2 regions of the Micromonospora fiedleri genome follow, and region 2 is predicted to be linked to the other one. Evidence: riboswitches for the same ligand, from Rfam matches in the RefSeq annotation. Region 2 holds a riboswitch; the other holds the start of a gene.
The links. A riboswitch is a leader RNA that binds a small molecule or an ion and turns the genes downstream of it on or off. The one in region 2 is predicted to bind S-adenosylmethionine.
Positions count from the first base shown of each region.

Region 1 (3,404 bases), on a different contig from region 2:
CGCCCGTCCAGCAGCACGTCGCCGCGGTCCGGTTCCAACAACCGGTTGACAGTACGCAGCAGGGTGGACTTGCCCGACCCGGAGGGGCCGATCACGCAGGCCGTCGCGCCCCGGGCCACGTCCAGATCCACCCCGCGCAGCACCTGGTGACGCCCGAAGGCAAGGTGCACGTCGCGCAGGCTCAGACTGACCGAGTCGCTCATCGTTGGTTCCCTCCGGCGGCGCCGGGCAGCGCCAGGTCGAGGTCGTCGGGGTCGTCGTCGGCCGGGCCGGTGGCCGGTCGGCCGTGCCGCAGTCGCCGGTCGATCCAGTTGACGAAGTGGGTCAGCGGCACCGTCAGCACCAGGTAGAAGAGCCCGGCCAGCAGCAACGCCGACTGGTTGCCGGTGTTGGCGGCGTAGTCCTGCCCGATCCGGAACAGTTCCCGCTGACTGGCCAGCAGGCCGAGGAAGTAGACCAGGCTGGAGTCCTTGATCAGGGCGATCAGCTGGTTCACCCAGGCCGGCAGGATCCGCCGGATGCCCTGCGGAATGATCACCCGGCGCATCGCCTCGCCCCAGGAGAAGCCGAGCGCGCGGGCCGCCTCCAACTGGGTGGCCTCCACCGACTGGATGCCGGAACGGAAGATCTCCCCGATGTACGCCGACGCGATCAGCGACAGCGCCAGGATGCCCAGCGGGTACGGGTTGGGTCCCCACACCTGCATGCCGAGCGGGGCCAGCCCGACCCCGATCAGCAGGATCGTCGCCGCGGCCGGCAGCCCCCGGAACACGTCGGTCCAGACCCGTGCCGGCCACCGCAGCCAGCGGGTCCGCGAGATGCCCGCGACGGCCAGCACGATGCCCAGCGCCGAGCCGAGCAGGGCGGCGGTGACCGCCAGGATCAGCGTGTTCGGCAACCCGACAGTGATCATCTCGGGTAGCGCCTCGCGCATCGACTCCCAGTCGAAGAACGTCTCCCACAGGGTGCGCAACGGATCCACGGGTCAACCTCCGCCCTGCTAGCTGGTCGTACCGGTCAGGAAGCGGCCGAGGGGGCCGCCGACGGGGCGGTCACGGCGCCGCTGCCGGGAGCGAAGTCGGCCGGGATCGCCCGACCCGGGTAGTACTGCGCGTTGAGGCGGGTCCAGGTGCCGTCGGCGATGACCTCGTCGAGGGCCTTGTTCAGCGCCTCGCGCAGCGCGTCGTTGCCCTTGGCGAAGGCGTACGCCGTCGGGGCCGGGCTGAGTTCCTTCGCCGCCACGGTGATCTTGCCGCCGCTGTCGGCGGCGGTCTTCTCACCGATCTCGGCCGGGGAGATCCAGGCGTCCGCGGTGCCCGCCTTGAGCTGGTTGAGCGCGCCGTTGTAGTCGGGCACCCGTACCGGGTCGAGGCCCTTGGTGGTGGCGTAGTCGTCCTGGACGGTGCCCTGCACGACCACCACCCGCTTGCCGGCCAGCTCGTCGAAGCTGCTCAGCGTCGAACCGGCGGGCACGTTGAGGCCGAGGTAGCCGAAGTCGTAGCCGTTGCCGAAGTCGACGGTCTTCTTCCGCGCCTCGGTGATGGTGATCGAGGAGCTGCCGATGTCGAACTTGCGGTTGTTGACCTGGGCGAGCAGGCCGGAGAAGTCGGTGCCGACGAACTCGACCCGCAGCCCCAGCTTGTCGGCGGCGGCGACCAGCAGGTCGTTGTCGAAGCCGGTGAACTTGCCGTCCTTGAGGTACACGTTCGGCGGCGCGTCGGTGAGCGTGCCGGCCCGCAGCACCCCCGGCTGGAGCAGGTTGTACGGGTTGTCGGCCTCGCCGGCCGAGTCCGAGCCGCAGGCGGTCAGCGTGACGGCGGCGAGGACTGCGGCGACGCCGACGGCGGCGGCCCGGGTCAGGGCAGGAACGATTCGCACAGGTGTCTCCTGGATGAACGACGGCGGGCACGGACGTGCCGCACCGACGGTCCGCCGTACGACGGACCGCTGGAATGAACCGATGGAAGAGGGGGAGTTGATCCGGTTACCCGAGGCCCGCAGGCTCGGCGACCGGCAGCGACGCGGTCAGCTACACGCGGCGCTGCAGACCCGCATCATGTCGACGTGCCGACGTTGGGTCAGATCGAGGCAGGCCGTCACGGGTGCGGATCGACTGCGGTACGACATGGGTCTCCCTCAAGGTCGTGATGACCTGGAAACCAGGCCACGCTTGCACCGGTGGTTGCACCGGTGCCTGGTCCTCACCCGGGGCACCCCTGCGCGGACGAGGGTTGCCGGCCAGCAAGCCGGGGCTTCACGCTGGCACTCATGACCTGCGGCCGAGGCTAGCACCAGGTGACCGGTCAGCGTCCACCCGATATGACGGCCCTCACGCCCTGGTCATCCGGGTGCTGCGGCAGGTAGACGCACCGAGAGGTGAAGTCGCGCCGGGTGCAGCGGGGGGTGAGGGCGGCGGCGCTCGGCGGGCGCGCGGGCCAGGGCCGGTCGACGCGAGCAGCCGGGGCCGCGATGTGGGCCGCCCATTGCCACCGCCTGCGTGATCCCTTACGGTCTGGTCAGCGGTGGGCGGTGCGGTCCGCATCCGAGAAGACACCGTCGGTGCCTCGCCAGGTGGGCCGGGAGGGTGGAACTCCCGAGGCTCGCACACGTGGCGGGACCCGGCGGGCGAGCCCCGAACCGTGGGACGGCGCGTCGAGGCGTCGGAGCCGGCGGTCGACGGGGCGCGGACACCCACCGGGAGCCACCCTTGTATCTCACTCCCCATGAGCAGGATCGTCTGCTCGTCCACGTGGCGGCCGACGTCGCCCGGCGCCGCCGCGAACGCGGCCTGCGTCTGAACTATCCCGAAGCCGTAGCGGTGATCACCGCCTTCCTGCTCGAAGGCGCCCGCGACGGGCGCTCCGTGGTCGACCTGATGTCCGCCGGCCGTACCGTGCTGACCCGCGAGGACGTGCAGGACGGCATCCCCGAGTTGCTGGGGGAGGTGCAGGTGGAGGCGACGTTCCCGGACGGCACCAAGTTGGTGACGGTGCACCACCCGATCCCGTGATCCCGGGGGAGATCCTGCTGGCCGCCGACCCGGTGGAGATCAACGCCGGGCGGCCGGTGACCACGCTGCTGGTGGTCAACACCGGCGACCGGCCGGTGCAGGTCGGCTCGCACTACCACTTCGCCGAGGCCAACCCTGCGCTGGACTTCGACCGGGACATCGCCTGGGGGCAGCGGCTGGCCGTACCGGCGGGCACCTCGGTGCGTTTCGAGCCGGGGGTCAGTCGCAATGTCGACCTGGTGCCGTTGGCCGGTGCCCGGATCGTGCCCGGCCTGCGCGGCGGGTGCGGCGGGGCACTGGACACCGGGTCGGAGGCAGCGGCATGAGCATCGTCGAGCGGAACCGCTACGCCGCGCTGTACGGGCCGACCACGGGTGACCGGATCCGGTTGGCC
Region 1 is NZ_JAETXL010000006.1:32,882-36,285, reverse strand. Features, by position in the region: gene JMF97_RS17235 (amino acid ABC transporter ATP-binding protein) at 1-203, opposite strand, end outside; gene JMF97_RS17230 (amino acid ABC transporter permease) at 200-982, opposite strand; gene JMF97_RS17225 (ABC transporter substrate-binding protein) at 1,018-1,878, opposite strand; SAM riboswitch class IV at 2,162-2,274, opposite strand; gene JMF97_RS17220 (urease subunit gamma) at 2,708-3,010, shown strand; gene JMF97_RS17215 (urease subunit beta) at 3,007-3,336, shown strand; gene JMF97_RS17210 (urease subunit alpha) at 3,333-3,404, shown strand, end outside.
Region 1: another riboswitch for S-adenosylmethionine. It lies ahead of JMF97_RS17225 (ABC transporter substrate-binding protein); the one in region 2 lies ahead of thrC (threonine synthase).

Region 2 (3,404 bases):
CACGTCGCCGGGCATCGGGTGCCGGATCATGCCGAAGAACCGTTGCCGGCAGCTGGGCAGGTCGGGCACGTCCACCGCCCAGGCGGCGGTGTCGATCTCGTACGCCTGCTCGATGGCGGTGTCGTCGCCGGCACCGAAGGGCGCGATGGTGAGGGTCATGTCGGCAGCCTGCGCGAGGAAAAGACGAACGGGCCAGCGAATTTCTCGCTGGCCCGTTCGGACGCTGGTCGGGAGGGTCGATCGCACAACGCCTCCGGCGTTGGGTCGTACAGACTGAAAGTCTACGGCGATACGCCCTCCCGCACGGAGCATCTTCCGCTGTGCGGTTCTTGCCGTCAAGTCCTCGTCGGCGTGTTTTCCGCATTTCTGAAGAAACGTGAATCCACTTCGATCACCAGCGATCCCGCTTGATCATTCACCGCTGGTCACGGCATTTCCGCTGATCATGTGCCCGATGGTCAACTCAGCCGAGCAGGCCGGCATCGCGGGCGGCCCGCAACGACGGCTTGATCCGATGGGTCGGCCCCACCTCGCCGGCCACCGCGTCGAGGGTCTTGAGCCCTTCGCCGGTGTTGAACACCACCGTCTCGGCGGTCGGATCCAACCGGCCGGACTCGACCAGCTTGCGCAGCACCGCCACGGTCACGCCACCGGCCGTCTCGGCGAAAACCCCTGTGGTACGCGCCAACAGCCGCACTCCGGCGCGGATCTCGTCGTCGTCGGCGTACTCCATCCAGCCGCCGGTGCGGCGTACCGCCTCCAGGGCGTACAGACCGGCGGCCGGGTCGCCGATGTTGAGCGACTTGGCGATGCCGGTCGGCTTGACCGGGGTGATGACGTCGCTCTCCGCGTGCAGGGCGGTGGCGATCGGGTTGCAGCCGGCCGACTGCGCGCCGAACACCTTCCAACCGCCCGCGGGCGCCTCGACCAGCCCGATCTCGACCAGTTCGGTGAATGCCTTGTCAATCTTGGTGAGCAGTTCACCGGAGGCCATCGGGATGACCACCTGGGCGGGAATCCGCCAACCGAGTTGTTCGGCCACCTCGTAGCCGAGCGTCTTGGAACCCTCCGCGTAGTACGGCCGGACATTGACGTTGACGAAGGCGGTGTCCTCGAACTCGTCGGTCTCCACCAGTTCACCGCAGAGCCGGTTCACGTCGTCGTAGGAGCCGTCGATGGCGACCAGGTCACCGCCGTAGACGGCGGTGGTCACCACCTTGCCCTGTTCCAGGTCGCTGGGGATGAAGACCACCGAGGGGACGCCGACCCGGGCCGCGTGCGCGGCGACCGAGTTGGCCAGGTTGCCGGTGGAGGCGCAGGCGAACCGGGAGAAGCCGAGCGCCCGGGCGGCGGTCAGCGCCACCGACACCACGCGGTCCTTGAACGAGTGGGTGGGGTTGGCGCTGTCGTCCTTGACCCACAGCGGGGCGGTGATGCCCAACTCGGCGGCGAGCCGGTCGGCGGCGACAAGTGGGGTGAACCCCGGTTCCAGGGTGACCCGGGTGGCCGGGTCCTGACCGGCGGGCAGCAGGGCGGCGTACCGCCAGATGTTGCGCGGTCCGGCCTCGATCTGCTCCCGGGTGACGGCGGCGAGGGCGGCCGGGTCGTAGTCGACCTCCAGCGGGCCGAAACACTCGTAACAGGCGTGCTGGGCGGCGAGGGGGTAGCGGGCCGAACAGGCGCGACAGACCAGAGCGCGGGCCGGGCTGGTGGCGGTGTTGATGCCGGAGGGGGCGAGCGTCGACGTCATGTCGAAGTCCTCTCATCTTTCCCCGCATCGCACTCTGCGGCGGGGACGGAATTGGCACCTGCCCCGCCGGACGCTCAACGATGAGCGCGCGAGGTGGTTGCCGGGGCGTCGTCGGGCCGTATCCCTCAGCCCCTCTGGATGAGGTATGCAGTTGTGCTGCCGATTCTAGGCAGTAGCGCCGGGGCCGTCGCCTGGCTGTCCCAGCTTGTGAGCGAGATCGCGGGTTGATCCGCAGGTCACGCTCATTCCTGGATCGAGCGGCATCAGCGCCGCCGGATGACCACTCGATCCAGGTCCGAGCATGATCGCGACTCTCGCACGGAGGGTCAGGCCGGCACGGAACTGCGTGCTTCTGCGTCGAGGGCGAGTTCCCGCCCGCCGCGCTGACCGAGCAGGTTGTCCAGCGCCCAGCTTCCCGGGCCGAGGATCGCGATCAGCAGGAACGACCAGCAGAACATCACGGACAGCTCGCCGTGGTTGCGCAGCGGCAGCAGCGCCTCGGGCTGGTGGACCACGAAGTACGCGTACGCCATCGAGCCCGATGCCAGCAGCGCGGCGGGTCGGGTGAAGAGGCCGACCAGCACCAGCGCACCGCAGAGCGCCTGGATCAGGGCGGCCCACCAGCCCGGCCACTGACCGAGCGGCACGGGTTCACCAGTGCCCCGGTTACCGCCGAAGACGCCGAACAACGAGGCCAGGCCGTGACAGAGAAAGAGCAGGCCGACAACCATGCGGAACAGGGACAGTGCCGGCCCGCCGAACCGGTCGATACGCATTCGGATACCTCCGTAGTAGATCCCGATGGGGGGATCCAGAATGCGAGATGAATAGATAGTTGTCGATGCAATCTCTGACTGTGGGAACGCTCCCAAGCCATGCTAGCGGCTGAAACTTCCGGGCGCTGTCCCGCCACTCAGCGTCCAACCGGTTCGCGGAAGGCTCGCGCGGCGGGAATCCCCTTACTGGGGCGGGTGTGCTCCTCGATCACGATTCCGGGACGTCGGGGCCACGCGCGGTATCGGGCGATGTGACGATGTCCCGATGTGCGGGACACGTAGGACATCTCCAGCAATGGCCACCACGCGCCGGACCCGGTCGTATCGCCGGTCGGTCGCGGCGCTCGCGACGCTGGCCCTGCTCGCCGGGTGCGCCCCGACCCCCGACGCCGGCGACACCACCGCCGGCGCGACCGACGCCCCACCACCGGTCGCCACCCCGTCGACAGGTACGCCGCCGACCGCCGACACCGCCGCACCGGGCCCCTGCCCGGCCGAGGGGGTACGGATCAGCTCCCTCGGGGTGAGCGCGGCGATGGGCCTGCGGGCGATGGGCCTGGAACTGGTCAACTGCGGCAGCCGCCCGTACCGGCTGCACGGCTATCCGCAGCTGCGGCTGCTGGACAGCGACGACAACCTGATCAGAGTCCGGGTGATCGCCGGGGCCAAAGGGATCACGTCGGGCTTCGACGACCCGCCCCGGCCCCTGACGCTGGCGCCCGGAGAAGCCGCGGGCGCGGCGGTGCTCTGGCGCAACCTGGTCGACGACCCGACCGTGGTCGCCACCAACGCGCAGCGGCTGGAGGTGGCCCCGGCGGAGGGAGAGCCGACGCAGGAGGTCGCCGTCGAGGGGCCGATCGATCTCGGCAACACCAACC
Region 2 is NZ_JAETXL010000007.1:190,671-194,074, forward strand. Features, by position in the region: gene JMF97_RS20670 (GNAT family N-acetyltransferase) at 1-159, opposite strand, end outside; gene thrC (threonine synthase) at 464-1,750, opposite strand; SAM riboswitch class I at 1,760-1,895, opposite strand; gene JMF97_RS20680 (DoxX family protein) at 2,077-2,526, opposite strand; gene JMF97_RS20685 (DUF4232 domain-containing protein) at 2,822-3,404, shown strand, end outside.